Regions from separate parts of the Rossellomorea yichunensis genome, predicted to be linked through region 2. Evidence: riboswitches for the same ligand, from Rfam matches in the RefSeq annotation. Region 2 holds a riboswitch; the other holds the start of a gene.

Region 1 (8,156 bases), 160 kb from region 2:
TTTTAGTCCTTTGGTTACTCGGATTGATTTTTAAAATCGGAGGAGCCATCATCCATGTTTTACTTGTTATTGCCATTGTTGTCTTTTTATTTAACAGAATCACCGGGCGTAAAAAAGGATTATAACCATAACAAAGGTCCGTCCCTCAAAATAGAGGGACGGACCTTTGTTATATAGACTATTTTACGGCCGGGCCGCCTTTAAGTTCGATTTCAGATGGTACGTTTGAGAATTTCTTGAAGTTTTCGTTGAATTTGTGGGCAAGTTCTTTTGCCTTCACTTCATAGGCTGCTTCATTGGACCAGGTTTTCTTTGGTTGAAGCACTTCGTCAGGAACACCAGGAACGTGAACAGGGATGTTCAGACCAAAGATGTCGTCCGTTTCAGTTTCAACGTGAGTGAGTTCCCCTTCAAGAGCTGCTTGAATCATAGCACGGGTGTAAGATAACTTCATGCGGTTACCAACACCGTATTCTCCACCGGTCCAACCAGTGTTCACTAAGAATACTTGTGCATTGTGCTCATCGATTTTCTTCCCAAGCATCTCAGCATAACGAGTTGCCGGGAGTGGCAGGAATGGTGAACCAAAGCATGTCGAGAAAGTGGCTTGCGGTGAAGTGATCCCGCGCTCAGTACCTGCAAGCTTCGATGTATATCCGCTCAAGAAGTGATACATTGCTTGTTCTTTCGTCAGCTTGCTGATCGGAGGTAATACCCCGAATGCATCAGCGGTTAAGAATACAATGGTATTTGGATGTCCTGCAACACTTGGTTCAACGATGTTATCCATCGCTTGAAGAGGGTACGCAGCACGAGTATTTTCTGTTAACGTGTTATCCTCATAATCAGCGATGCGGGAATTGTCATCTAGAACCACGTTTTCAAGGACAGAACCGAAACGGATCGCATCAAAGATTTGTGGCTCCTTTTCACGTGTCAGACCGATACACTTAGCGTAGCAGCCGCCTTCGATATTGAATACACCGTTAGGAGACCATCCGTGCTCATCATCGCCGATTAAACGACGGTTCGGATCTGCGGACAATGTCGTTTTGCCTGTACCGGATAAACCGAAGAACAATGCCACATCTCCTTCACGTCCGACATTTGAAGAACAATGCATGGAAAGGATATCGGATTCTGGAAGTACGTAGTTCATGACAGAGAAGATCGATTTCTTCATTTCACCTGCATACTCAGTTCCACCTATTAGGACAATTCTTCTTTCAAATGATACAATGATAAATGTTTCAGAGTGAGTTCCATCTTCTGCTGGATCTGCCTTGAAGTTCGGGGCAGAAACGACGGTGAATTCTGATTGATGACCTTTTAGCTCTTCTTCTGTAGGGCGAATGAATAATTGGTGAGCGAAAAGATTATGCCAAGCGAATTCGTTGATCACTTGAATCGGTAGTCTATGTTTTGGGTCAGCACCTGCGAACCCTTTGAAAGAAAATACTTCTTCTTTTTCTTTTAAGTAATCTAATACTTTTGTATATAGTTTATCGAATGATTCTGAAGAGATTGGTTGATTGACAGAACCCCACTCAATCTTATCCTTCGTGGATGGTTCTTCTACAATGAATTTATCCTTAGGAGAGCGTCCTGTGTATTTACCAGTTTCTGCTCTGACTGCACCTGATGATGTTAAAGCGCCTTCATTTCGTTGAAGGACTTTTTCAACTAGTTGGGAAACAGATAATTGTTCCTGAATGTTTTGACCGTTAAGTAATTCTGTTAATTCATTAGACATGCTCACTGAATTCATTAGAACCCTTCCTTTATATAAATTTAATGATCTCGTTTGCTTCACAAAAATAGTATAACACAATTGAATCATTAGTCTATACTATTTATTCAATTTTATAATGTGTCTTCATATTGTCACATTTTTTGTCCGAAAATAGCTTGTACCTTCTTATATATATGAAGAAAAAATCATAATGTTTAGCCTCATTGCCTAATTAGGTTATTTTAAGAGGCCAAGATAGGTTTGAATCATGAAAAGACCAAGCTTGAATGGTTAAACATGTCACTAGAAAAAAAGTTGACACCATTTGTACGAAACGTTATCATAGTTCCTTGAACGGATACTCTTATCCTGAGCTGGTGGAGGGAGCAGACCCTATGAAACCCAGCAACCTGCTAAATAGTTAATGGATCTTATTCTTTTGAAACGATCCGATTAAGCGAAGGTGCTAAACTGAGGCAAGGTCCAAGAACCTTGAACGATAAGAGAGAAAAGGCGCGGCTATGATCTGAAACCTTTCCTCTAATGCTTTAATCATGAGGAAGGGTTTTTTCTGTTTATAGTGGATCAAATGCACATAATGCATGATTTTTTTATAAAAAAACCATGTTTACTTCATACTACTTAGGGAATGAGTACCGTATCTGTTTAATGTTTTGTTAGATCAAAGTCTAACAATTATGCTTAAGGAGGAACCTTGATGTCAACTAAACGTCGTCTGTTTACATCTGAGTCCGTAACCGAAGGACATCCAGATAAAATTTGTGACCAAATCTCTGATTCAATTCTTGATGCAATTCTTACAAATGATCCGAATGCTCGTGTAGCATGTGAAACGTCTGTTACGACGGGTCTTGTTCTTGTTGCGGGTGAAATTACAACGAGTACGTATGTCGATATTCCCAAAATCGTTCGTGAAACGATCCGTGAAATTGGCTATACTCGTGCGAAATATGGCTTTGATGCCGAGACATGTGCTGTATTAACATCCATCGATGAGCAATCTGCTGATATCGCTCAAGGTGTAGATCAGGCACTTGAAGCTCGTGAAGGTCAAATGACGGATGAAGAAATTGATGCAATCGGTGCAGGTGACCAGGGGTTAATGTTTGGATTCGCTTGTAATGAAACGAAAGAGCTTATGCCTCTTCCGATTTCCCTCGCCCACAAAATTTCCCGTCGTCTGACTGAAGTTCGTAAAGAAGAAATCCTTCCTTACTTACGTCCGGACGGAAAAACTCAAGTAACCGTTGAATATGATGAAAACGATAAGCCGGTTCGTATTGACACGATCGTTATCTCAACTCAGCATCATCCTGAAGTGACGCTTGAGCAAATCCAACGTAACCTAAAAGAATATGTCATCGATCCTGTTGTACCGAAAGAATTGATCGATGAGCAAACAAAATACTTCATCAACCCGACTGGTCGTTTCGTTATCGGCGGACCACAAGGTGATGCAGGGTTAACAGGACGTAAAATCATCGTTGACACATACGGCGGATACGCTCGTCACGGTGGCGGTGCATTCTCTGGTAAAGATGCAACGAAAGTGGACCGTTCTGCAGCCTATGCAGCACGTTATGTAGCGAAGAACATTGTGGCAGCAGGACTTGCTGAAAAATGTGAAGTTCAATTAGCGTATGCAATCGGTGTTGCTCAACCGGTATCCATTTCAATTGATACATTTGGAACAGGTAAAGTATCAGAAGACGTTCTAATTGACGTTGTTCGCAATAACTTTGATCTGCGTCCTGCAGGAATCATCAAAATGCTGGACCTTCGTCGTCCGATTTACAAGCAGACAGCTGCTTACGGACACTTTGGCCGTAACGATATTGATCTACCTTGGGAGCGTACGAATAAAGCGGAAGCATTAAAAGCGGAAGCGTTAAGCGAATAAGGAAAGATAGAGATAGAAGAGACCAACACTTATCAGGGTGTTGGTCTTTTTTTACGATATGGTACGACGGTGGGGAAGTTTGTTGTGCCGAATGGCAGGTATATCGAGATTATGGCAGATATATTTTGAAAATGGCAGTTGAATCCGAAACGGGGACCCGCCTGCAAGAAAATATTCCATGAGTATTCTCAGGAAGGTTGGGGTATCCCAAGTATAGGATATTAAAATGGGTTGATGCTTTTATAATATTGTCCTTTTTCTGCGTATTCTTTCGAAATTCGCTTCATTTCGCTAATGTCATGTTCATTTAACTCTCTCACCACTTTTGCTGGCCGACCGAATGCCAGTGTGTTGGGTGGAATGACTTTGCCTTGTGGAACAAGGCTTCCTGCCCCGATAAATGCTCCTTCTCCAATTTCAGCATTATCGAGAATGATCGACCCCATGCCGATCAATGCTTTCTTTCGGATTTTGCAGCTATGTAGAATCACTCCATGGCCTACGGTTACTTCATCTTCAAGAATAAGAGGGTTATTTGGGCTCTGATGAAGAATGGAATTATCCTGTATATTTACTTTATTACCGATTTTCGTTGGAGCGACGTCCCCTCTGATGACGGTGTTAAACCAGATGCTGGACTCTTCACCGATCTCCACATCCCCGGAAATGGTGACATAATCGGCAATGTATGCCGAGTGAGCGATGATTGGTTTTTTATCATAATATGGATAGAGCATTTTATACTACCCCTTTCAAGAATATTTACTATAATAATGGTAGCAGAATTCATTCACATAGAGAACTATTAAGGAGGAATTGCCATGTGGAAATGGGAAACAGATCAAGAAGCAAAGGCAGTCATCGTCATCGTTCATGGAGCAATGGAGCATCATGGTCGGTACGGGTGGCTCATTGAAATGTGGCGTGCAACAGGTTTCCATGTCATCATGGGGGATTTACCAGGTCAGGGGATGACTTCAAGAAGTAAAAGAGGACATATCGATTCGTTCGATGAATATATAGTTGAAGTGAAAGATTGGGTACAGGCGGCGTACCAATTTGAATTGCCTGTATTTCTGATTGGTCATAGTATGGGTGGGCTTGTTGCGGTCCGTATGCTTCAGGAATCCCATGTGAACCTGGCAGGGGTGATATTGTCCTCACCTTGTTTAGGCTTGGTCACGACCCCGTCAAAGCCGATCGAGCTCTTGTCCCACGGTTTAAATAAGATCGCTCCCATGGTGAAATTCCCATCAGGATTAACGATCGATATGGCAACGAGAAATGCAGATGTACGTGAAATTGACAGCAACGATTCACTCTATATCACCAAGGTGTCTGTCCGCTGGTACAGGGAGCTCGCCCAAGCGATAAAACTGGCTTTTGTAAACTTGGAAAAAATGCCTGACGTCCCTCTGCTCGTGTTGCAGGCTGGTGACGACAAAATCGTCGATAAAAAAGCAGTGAAAAAGTGGTTCAACGAACTGTCTTTATCTGAAATGCATTACAAAGAATGGCCGAAATGCTATCATGAAATCTATAATGAACCAGAAAGAGAAGATATCTTTGAGTACTCCAAAATTTTCATTGAAAGTCGTTTGAAAGCGCTAGGATACATTTTGTAAAAGAGGTGGTAAAGGTGTCCATACCAAGTGATCCCTTTTCGTTAATGACAAGAGTATACCGAAATGTTTTTCCGATTGTTCATAAAGAATTAGATGAGTGGAAAAGGCGGGCTGAATCGATCCCCAATCAGGAATTAAGAAGTCAGGCCCTTGCCAGTATCGAACATAAAACGTTTCACTGTGAAGGTGGATCGATCCTTTCCCTGCTGGCACTGGACAAGAAAGAAGAAACGATTCGATTCATCGTCGCCTATCAAACGATAAGCGATTATTTGGATAATCTGTGTGATCGAAGCGTTTCCCTGGATCCCGACGATTTTGCCCTTCTTCATCAATCCATGAAAGACGCCCTGACGGTGGGCGCTGTGCCTGTCAATTACTATGCTTTAAGGGCCGATCAGGATGACGGGGGGTATCTGAGGGATTTAGTGCTTACCTGTCAGTCGGTTCTTGAAGCATTACATCACTATGACAGCATCAAAAAGGATCTTATACAACTTTGTGAATACTACTGCGACTTGCAGATACATAAACATGTAAAAAAAGAAGAAAGGGTAGGAAGGCTGCAGAATTGGTTTGAAACTCACCGTTCGAACCTTCCGGAAATGAATTGGTACGAGTTTTCCGCCTGCTCCGGATCCACACTCGGTATCTTCTGTTTAGTGTCATACGCATGCCGGAGCGATTTTCAGCCGTCTCACACAGAAAAAATCAAACGTGGATATTTTCCATACATTCAGGGCTTACATATTCTTCTTGATTACTTCATCGACCAGGATGAGGACCAGGAGGGGGGAGATTTGAACTTCTGCTTCTATTACGAGGATGATGAGCATTTAAAGGAGCGGCTGTTACATTTCCTGCAAAAAGCAGACGAGCACACCCATGAACTGCCCCATGCCCATTTTCACCGGCTGATCAACAAAGGACTCATCGGCGTTTACCTGTCAGACGACAAGGCAAATAAACAAGAAAAAGTACAATCCTTCTCCAAACAATTCATCGCACAAGCCGGCTGGATCACCAGATTCTTCTACATCAACGGAAAAATCTACCGAAAATGGAGAAATCGTAGAAAAACATCCTAAAAAAGAGGGACGGACCTTCGACACCAGTGTCGAAGGTCCGTCCCTCTTTTTGTCTCTTTCATCAAACTTAAGTCGTATGAGTAAATACTAAATTCGACCTTTAATACCATATTTATACAAATAATATTCGTTGAGTTCTTTCGTATTACGACATAATACCCATCTGATTCTTATCGGAATATCATACTATTTATCTAAAAATCCATTATTTCGTAATACTAAATAACTAATGTATTCTGAAAAGATTTACTTTTCAGAATAATGAAGTATATTTTAATTAGTGTAAAAATTTAGTACATAAAAAGAGGGGGAATACTGTTTGAAATCTCGTAAAGTATTATCGATGGCCATGGTTGCGGCATTAAGTGTAGGAGCATTTGCTGTACCTGGATCAGCTGCAACCACAGTGCCTGAAAATGTGTTAGCGAAGCCGGCATTGAAACATGATCATAAACATGGAGGGCCTTTTGATTTAGGCATTGCGAATGACGAACGCCTGATTGAAATGCTGAAGGAAGAAGGCAAGATCAAGCAAAATGCGACAACCGCTGAAGCGGAAAAAGCATTGCAAAAGTTCCTGAAAGCGAAAGCGGAATCTGCTGAAAAAGAAGCGGAAGAAGGCGAACTAGAAGGTGAAGAAGCAGAAGTGAAGACTAAGCTTCAAAAAGAAATGAAGAATAACAGCTTGACTTCAGGTAAGGGAAATAAGCTTGGAAAAGCAAAGAAGAATGCACCGGCTTCTGTGGAAGAAGAAGCATATAATGGAGAGAAAAGAACGGATGAAGTATTAGTTCTATTAGTGGATTATCCCGATAAGCCACATAATTCTATGACAGCTGATGAAACTGATATGTATTACGAAGGTGATGATGCTTATTCCCGTGAGCATTATCAAGATATGTTGTTTGGTACAGGGGGTTGGACAGGCCCAGACGGTAAAAACTATGTTTCCATGAAGCAATATTATGAACAACAGTCAGGTGGAAGCTATTCTGTAGAAGGTGAAGTTGCAGGGTGGTATACAGCGAGTAAGCCTGCAGCAGCATATGGTGGAAATGATCCACAGCCTGACGGAAGTGATGTTGATGCTCGAGGTCTTGTAAAAGAAGCTTTAGCAGCAGCAGCTGCAGATCCTGATGTAAACCTTGCTGACTATGACAAATGGGATCGATATGATCTAGATGGTGATGGAGATTATCTTGAACCAGACGGACTTGTTGATCACTTAATGGTTATTCACTCTGGTGTGGGTGAAGAAGCAGGCGGCGGATCGTTAGGGTCAGACGCAATCTGGTCTCATCGTTGGAATTTAGGTGGTATTTTCCCAATCGAAGGTTCTCCGGCACCTGAAGTGGATTATTGGGGAGAAGGAACAATGTATGCTTACGACTACACTATCGAACCTGAAGATGGTGCTGTCGGGGTCATGGCCCATGAATTCGGTCATGATTTAGGTCTTCCAGATGAGTACGATACCCAGTACACAGGAACAGGAGAGCCGGTAAGCTACTGGTCCATCATGGCAAGTGGAAGCTGGGCTGGGGATATTCCGGGGACTCAGCCTACTGGATTCAGTCCTTATATGAAGGAAATGCTTCAGTCATCTGCAGTGGTGGATAATGAAGGTACTGAAGGTAATTGGTTAACGGGTACGGAAGTGAGCATGGGTGATGTTGATAGAAAAGGAGAAGAGGTTCTTCTTGACGAAGCAAACACAAAAGGTACAAACAACGACGTAGTGAAAGTCAACCTTCCTCAAAAAGAAACAGTCATCAATGAGCCGGCGAGCG
Region 2 (8,156 bases):
AGAAAGATTATCAAACGTAAGTTAGTTCAACTTATACCGCTATCGGTCATTTCCGTTTTAGTTTCGTGTGTATTAGCATTAAATATGTTTCATTATAGATTTTTCCCATTAGGAATCATTTTCATTGTATCGCTGGTATCGCTTGGAGGATTAATGCTAACTCTTTACTCAACGAAGTATTTATCGGGCTTTATCAAACTTAAGAAAATAATTGAAGAAAATTAAAATTTAGAAAGGAGACATGACAATGTATGGTTTCTTAAATATCGGTAGTCTTTTGTTAGGTTTGATTGCATGGATATTGCCTATTGCAAGTCTGGCAAAGCGCAATAAAGAAAATAACAATACTTGGGTTATATTTTCTATAGTAAGTATTAGTGCCTGTGTAGTAGCCCTGATTTTTCAAATTTTATACAATGATTACTTAGTCAGAATAGAGGATTGGTCAGCGCTTATGGACACTTCTAAAGGTGTGGTCCGTCTTTCATCCCTACTAGCTATAGGAACTATAGGACTTAATGTAATTACTGCAATTGTATATAACAAAAAAAGATAATGATAGTAACTCAGGGGAACAGGAATAAGCACTTTAATTGTATTAGGGCTTACAGCTCAAAACAATGTTTATTGGGCATCGAAAAATCAACTGCAAATAGGCTTTTTTTCGCTCTCGAACGAACTTCTTACCACTAATAATCAAAGGGGTTTAATTATTTGATTCCATATAAAGGCTGAATTGAACAAAAGCAACCTCCTCATTAATATGGCTTAGGGGAGGTTGCTTAATACATAACAGAACATTTATGACGATAGATTACTTTGAAGAAGATGTGTTGACCGTCATTGTATTAATATCGCCCACTCGAGGATCTGGTAGTTCATCGTCAGCAAATGTGGATGTTGCAACAGTAGTGCCGACTAGTAATAAGAGTGTAGTAATAAATAAAGACTTTAATTTGAGTTTCATTTTCATTTCTCCTTTGATAGGTTTTTAAGTAATAGGTAAGCACTTTTGTACTTGTGGTTGTTCTCGTAATAATCAGCTAATAATTGAGTGAACTCAACTACGGTTGCCCGATCTTTTTTTGCTTTAAAGTGTGGTAAAGCGGTTGATTGCATGTATTCCTCAAAAGCGGCGGACTTCTCAGTTTTTTCTATGAAAAATTGAAGAACTTGAAATTTGATAAGATATTCGGTGTTTTCTTTATTAGAAGAATATCTACGTCCTTCTAAAGCGATTTCCTGAGCCTCTCTGTATTCTTCCAGATGTAAATGGGTTTTAGCTAAAAGGTACAAGGTATTACTTGGGTCCCCGCTCTCCCCTTTATAAGAAATAGATTTCTTATAATATTTTACCGCTTCTATATACTTCTCCATTTGGTTATGTATGAGACCCATATTGTGAAATACTTTGGCTTTTAATTTTTCATCTGAATTATTGTCTAATCCATTTAAGATGGCCTGGTACATAGCTAAAGCTTTATCGTTTTCCCCCATTTTGCGATAGTTTACTGCCAGGAGAAGATTGCAATTTTTACATAATCTGTAATTTAATATATTCTCATATCGAGAGAGAGCCATGGTTGTGTAATAGGTCGATAAAGATATATTTTCAAGTTTAGTATATACCAGGCCCATCTGGTAATATACCTCTTCGATGTCCTGTCTCTCCAATGATAGTTCTGCTTCTTTGTAGTGATGGAGAGAAAGTTTTAGGTCTCCGAGCATGTAGTTATATAATCCACAGAACCTATGATAAAAATCAAATGAAAATGGGTCGAGATATTCAGTTAAATTCAGGATTTCTGAATAGGTTTGTTCAGACCTTTCAACTAGACCCCTTAGCAAGTCGATTCTTAATGAAAATAGTTTCTTCACAAGATAGAATGAAGGGAGAGTAAGTGATTCATAATCTTTCTCAATCCTGTTGAATAAGGATACGACTTCTTCTTCTCCAGAATATTTTATTGCAGTATATAACCTCTCGATATCATCTCTAAATCTTGGAATTAGCTTTCTAGGATCATCTGATTGGATGTTCTGTATATTTAGCTTATCGCAAATAAGAGAAACGATTTCAGGATTCGGATTTATCTTATCGTTTTCAATTTTACTAAGATAAGATATTGAACATACCCCATAGGCCAGAGCGGATTGAGGGATCTCTTGCTTTTTTCTCTCGAATTTAATTCGACTTCCCAAAGTAAACTCTTGTATATTTCACACCTCCTTTTACCTACATATTATCAGAATTTGTAACATTTTGTGTGAAAATGTAATTTACAAGACTGGTTGAGAGAAGCGTCAAAAACTTTTTAAGTGCTTTAAAACAAGTATTTTTTCTTACATTTTCCTGCAGCTAATGAACGTTTAGGCTATGTAGAATCAATAGAATAGAATGGTATTATGCCTGAAACTAAAATAAGAAAAATGAAGATTATTTAGGGGAAAACCTTTAATTTTTTCAACATTAATATCTTGCGACGAGTAGGGTGAAATTTATTATATGGTTGTTTTAGCCTATGTTATTCGTGTGAAAAGGAGGAATATGAGTGGAATATAAAGGTCTGGAAACAAACCATGGGTGGACTCCACTTCGAAAAAGACGGTGAAAGTTAGTTACTTAATGATGAAAATAATGAGTTCTTACACGATACATACTATGCCCTCATAAAACTGAATGAATAAAGTTATATCCATCTTCAATAAAAAGGGACATTAATGGAGAGCCGGACAACGTTTACATGGTCTTTTGTGTCAATCATCAATATACTTCCCAGTAAAAAGGTAAAAAAGTTCAACAACTAGTTGAAAACTGGTTAAAATGCCCCATTTGATTAGTCCTCCGTAATACAATTAATTCAAAAACAGGATTGACAAACCAATTGAAATCCTTTACCATGACCCTAATGCTTAAACGTATCATAACTTTAACTTAATAAAGCAATATCTTCTTATCCAGAGAGGTGGAGGGACTGGCCCTGCGATACCTCGGCAACGGGTTCTTATGAATACCGTGCCAATTCCATCAAGTCATATGACTTGAAAGATGAGAAGAGTGGACATATACATATTTGTGCCTCTCTTCTTATGAAGGGGGGCACTTTTTATTTTCAGCCATGTCCTTCAAACACAGGCTTCAAGAAGAATACATAGCGAAAGGAGCAAGTCCTGTATGATCAGAGTTCAGAATGTTACGAAAGTATTCGAGGCGAAGGATGGACCATTCACCGCTTTGAAGAATGTTTCCTTCGAAGTGAAGAGGGGAGAGATTTATGGAGTGATCGGATTCAGCGGAGCGGGAAAAAGCACGCTTGTCCGCTGTCTCAATTTTTTAGAGAAACCATCATCGGGTGATATTTTCATAGAGGGGCGCAGCCTGAAAGATCAGTCGGCAATCGATCTGAGGAAAGAGCGGCACCGCATCGGGATGATTTTTCAGCATTTCAATCTGTTTCAATCCCGGACGGTGGCAGGGAATATCGCCTATCCTCTGAAACTTGCAAAATGGCCAAAAGAAAAGATCAGCGAGAGAGTAAAGGAGCTGCTCGTGTTTGTCGGACTTGAAGATAAAGCGAAGCATTATCCTGATCAACTGTCAGGAGGGCAGAAGCAAAGGGTGGGGATAGCAAGAGCCCTGGCGACATCGCCTTCGATTCTGCTCTGCGATGAAGCAACATCCGCACTTGATCCCCAGACGACGGATTCGATTCTGAACTTATTAAAGAGAGTCAACGCGGAGTATGGCATTACGATTGTGATGATCACCCACGAAATGGGGGTCATCCGGGAAATCTGTGATAAGGTCGCTGTCATGGAAAATGGAGAAATCGTTGAAGAAGGAAGCGTCTTCGATATCTTCTCCAACCCGCAGACCCGGACGACGAAAAATTTTGTGAAGAGTGTCATGAATGATCAGCTGCCGGCATCGGTTCTCGACAAATTGAATGACAGCAAAGAAGGGCGCATCTGCCGCCTCATTTTCAAAGGGGATTCGACGGGCACGCCGATCCTTTCCGAAACGGCAAAGAAATTCGATGCCCACATCAATGTGTTATTCGGCCAGATCACGGAACTCCAGGGTAAGCCGTTCGGGAATCTCATCGTACAGATCATTGGCAGCAAGAAAGAAACGGAAGAGATCCTGGATTATTGGAAGAACCGATTATTCGTAAGCGAGGTGGAGAAGCGTGCAAGTTAACTGGGAATTATTTTGGCCGAAAATTATAGAAGCGACATGGGATACCGTGGCGATGGTGTCATTCTCCCTCCTGTTTGCAACGTTGATTGGGCTTCCCCTCGGCATCATAGTCGTGGTCACGCGGAAGGGGCACTTACTTGAAAATAAAGTCGTCTTTTCCGTATTGAGCAGCATCATTAACGTGTTCCGTTCGGTCCCGTTCATCATCTTGATGGTGGCCATCATCCCCTTTACAAGATTGGTAGTGGGCACATCGATCGGAACGGCGGCAGCCGTCGTGCCGCTTGTCGTATTTGCGGCACCGTATATTGCAAGACTGATAGAGAGCTCGCTCCTTGAAGTGGAACCGGGTGTCATTGAAGCGGCGGAGTCCATGGGGGCCGGGCCGTGGCAGATCATCTTCGGGATACTCATTCCGGAAGCATTGAGTACATTGGTCCTGAATATCACGATCGCGACCATCGGCCTTGTCGGTGCATCGGCCATGGCCGGGGCAGTCGGAGGCGGTGGCCTCGGGGATCTGGCCATCGCTTACGGATATCAGAGATTTGAAACATCCGTCATGATCGTCACCGTCATCATTTTAATCGTGATGGTGCAGGGACTGCAGACAGCAGGGAATACCTTATCAAAAATCATCAGGAGACGTTAGGAGAGAGGAATATGAAAAAATCAATCAGCCTGGCGAGTATCGCCATTCTATTAATCACCCTTATATTGAGCGGCTGCTCGGGAGACAGCGCATCCGGTTCAGGTGAAAAAGAAGTCGTTAAAGTCGGAGTGAATGGATCTGGGGTGCCGATTTGGGAGTATATGAAGGAGAAAGCTGCGAAGGAAGGGATTGAAATCGAGATTGTGGAGTTTGCCGATTACGTGAGACCGAACCAGGCGCTGGCCGATGGGGATATCGACCTGAACGCCTTCCAGACGATTTCGTATTTTGATTCTTTCGTTGAAGAACATAATCTGGACCTTGTACCGATCGGCTCGACGATCATCGCGCCGATGGGAATCTATTCGGAAACATATAAATCGGTAGAAGACTTACCGAAAGGCAGTAAAGTAGCCGTTCCTCAAGAGGCGACGAACCTTGGCCGTGCCCTTCTCCTACTGGAGGAAGCAGGCTTGATCGAACTGAAAGAAGGATTTGATCAGTCACAGGGTCTCGAAGCCATAAAAGAAAACCCGAAAAACCTTGAATTCACACCGGTCGTCGCTGCCCAGACACCGAGGGTACTGCCGGATGTTGCAGCATCGATCATCAATAATGGTGTGGCTGTTGAAGCTGGGTTCGTACCGGTTGACGACAGCATCTATATCGAAGGTGCGGAATCCAAGCCATTCATCAATATCATCGCGGCGCAGGAAAAAGAGAAAGACAATAAAACCTATAAAAAGATTGTGGAGCTCTATCAGGAAGATGACGTAGCGGAACATATCAAGAAAACATACAAAGATTCCCTGATCCCGACATTCGTGCCGGTCAGTGAATTGCATTAGGAGGGAAAAGAGATGAGTCAACCAGCAGCGATTGCCGATCGTAAAAACAACATCGTCTCGGCAGTGGACCAACTGGCTGTGAAACTCGTGTCGGCCAGCCATCAGATCCACGACAAACCTGAAATCGGGAACGAAGAGTTCTTTGCTTCAGAGACCTTGACCACCCTCCTTGCAGCCAATGGGTTCTCCATTGAAAGGGGAGTGGCGGGTCATGAGACTTCCTTTGTGGCACGCAAACATTCAGGGAAAGAAGGGCCGGTCATCGGCTACCTGGCGGAATATGACGCACTGCCTGGACTCGGTCACGCCTGCGGTCACAATATCATCGGGACGGCAAGCTGCGGGGCGGCCATCGCCCTGTCGTCCGTACTTGATGAAACAGGAGGGGAAGTAGTGGTGTTCGGTACTCCTGCCGAGGAAGGCGGTCCGAACGGAAGTGCGAAGGGCAGTTTTGTAAAGGCAGGCTTGTTCGAAGGAGTGGATGCATGCATGATGGTTCATCCGTTCAACAGGACAACGCAGACAGGGAAAACCCTTGCAGTGGACCCCCTTGATTTCGAATTTAAGGGAAGGTCTGCCCATGCGGCAGCTTCCCCTGAAGACGGCATCAATGCCCTCGACGGAGTGATCCAGCTGTTCAACGGCATTAACGCCCTTCGTCAGCACGTGACCGATGATGTACGGATCCACGGCATCATCACCCACGGCGGGGACGCGCCCAACATCGTCCCTGACTATGCAAAAGCCCGCTTCTATATACGTGCTGCAACCAGGGAAGCATGCAATGAAGTCACGAAGAAAGTGAAAGCGATCGCTGAGGGATCGGCACTTGCCACGGGGACGAAACTGAATGTCATCAAAATCCAAAATGAAGTCGATCACTTTCAGCTCAACCGCCGTTTCGATAAAGTATTCCAGCGTTCCATCGAGTCACTAGGGGAATACTTCGACGATACGGAACGAAAGGGACTCGGCTCCTCCGATGCCGGAAACGTAAGCCGGGTGGTCCCGACCATCCACCCCTACATCAAAATAGGCCCCGAATCCCTCGTCGTCCACACGAACGAATTCAGGGAAGCGGCCAAATCCACCGAGGGTGACCGTGCCCTTGTGATCGGGGCAAAGGCACTTGCGCTGACGGGGTATGAACTGCTGACAGATAAGCAGCTTTTAGAGGGAATATGGAAAGAGTTTGGTACAAGTGAATAAGGATGAAAAGACAGTCAAATCAGGGCTGTCTTTTTTTGTGTGAAAGATATGCGGCAGTTCCAGCCAACAACCTTCCTTTAGTACTTTGATAGGCTAGGTTTATAACGTCTACTTTTGGCTTTATTTCCATGTAGAGGTTACCTCCTTATAAGTCTACTTTTAAAAGACCAAGTAAAAGTTTATAGTAAGCTATCGATAAAATCGGGAGGGGGAAGTTAAATAATTCTTAAAATTCAAATTAGTTAAAAAGTGTATTGACTTCTGAAAAAAATTCTATTATTCTTTAATTATAAATGTGTAACCGGTTACATATATTTTTTTGAATCAATGTGTAACCGGTTACATAAATCGGTATGGAAAATACAAATAAAAGAGGTTTTACAATGAATAAAAATATTCGAATACTGTCTCCTTGCGGGATGCTGGGGTATGGGTTTCCAGAGGAGTCGTTTCTAAATGGATTGAAAGAGGAGGTCCACGGGATCGTAGTGGATGCAGGATCTACAGATGCCGGTCCTCATAAACTGGGCGCTGGAGTCTCAATTGTAAGTAGAAGGGCTGCCAAGAAGGATTTAGACATTATTCTTCGAAACGGGATTTCTCGTAAGATTCCGATCATCATTGGGTCTGCTGGAGGAGCCGGGGCTAGAGTACATATCGAATGGACAATGAGTATTATCAATGAAATTCTCGAAGAAAATCAGTTGAATGCCAAGAAAGCGATCATCTGGGCAGACTTTACCGCTGAGGAAGTCATTGAGGCACTTCACACAGATAAAATCAAACCAATGGGAGAGAACATTCCGGAATTGACGGAAGAGACCATCAGAAAGAGTACATCGATTGTAGCTCAGATGGGGCATGAACCGATAGTGGAAGCATTGGAGAATGGGACAGATATTATTATTTGCGGTAGAGCGTACGATCCATCCCCATTTGCAGCAATTGGCATATATCATGGCAAAGATGCCGGTCTTTCGTATCATCTCGGTAAGATTTTGGAGTGTGGAGCATTATGCGCAGAACCGGGAACCACTAAGGATTCGATACTCGGAACGATTAGTGATGAATCTTTTACAGTTCAATCTTTAAATCCATTGAGGCTGTGCAATCCCATAAGTGTGGCTGCCCATACTTTCTATGAAAAAGAACATCCTTATCTTCTTCATGGTCCAGGTTTCAGTCTTGATTTAAGTGAATGCGAGTTTAAGGAAGAGGAACGGGGCATTGTTAGAGTTTCCGGCAG

The links. A riboswitch is a leader RNA that binds a small molecule or an ion and turns the genes downstream of it on or off. The one in region 2 is predicted to bind S-adenosylmethionine.
Region 1: linked by a shared signal. The riboswitch ahead of metK (methionine adenosyltransferase) and the one ahead of RSX31_RS08865 (methionine ABC transporter ATP-binding protein) in region 2 are both predicted to bind S-adenosylmethionine.

The regions. Positions count from the first base shown of each region.
Region 1 covers NZ_JAVYAD010000003.1:43,851-52,006, forward strand. The annotation lists gene RSX31_RS08130 (lmo0937 family membrane protein) at 1-125, shown strand, start outside; gene pckA (phosphoenolpyruvate carboxykinase (ATP)) at 179-1,768, opposite strand; SAM riboswitch class I at 2,094-2,238, shown strand; gene metK (methionine adenosyltransferase) at 2,451-3,653, shown strand; gene RSX31_RS08145 (gamma carbonic anhydrase) at 3,875-4,390, opposite strand; gene RSX31_RS08150 (alpha/beta hydrolase) at 4,475-5,278, shown strand; gene RSX31_RS08155 (tetraprenyl-beta-curcumene synthase family protein) at 5,293-6,366, shown strand; gene RSX31_RS08160 (immune inhibitor A domain-containing protein) at 6,686-8,156, shown strand, end outside.
Region 2 covers NZ_JAVYAD010000003.1:202,390-210,545, forward strand. The annotation lists gene RSX31_RS08850 (DUF2812 domain-containing protein) at 1-225, shown strand, start outside; gene RSX31_RS08855 (hypothetical protein) at 248-556, shown strand; gene RSX31_RS08860 (helix-turn-helix domain-containing protein) at 970-2,202, opposite strand; SAM riboswitch class I at 2,952-3,056, shown strand; gene RSX31_RS08865 (methionine ABC transporter ATP-binding protein) at 3,176-4,201, shown strand; gene RSX31_RS08870 (methionine ABC transporter permease) at 4,191-4,853, shown strand; gene RSX31_RS08875 (MetQ/NlpA family ABC transporter substrate-binding protein) at 4,865-5,701, shown strand; gene RSX31_RS08880 (M20 family metallopeptidase) at 5,714-6,910, shown strand; gene RSX31_RS08885 (acyclic terpene utilization AtuA family protein) at 7,294-8,156, shown strand, end outside.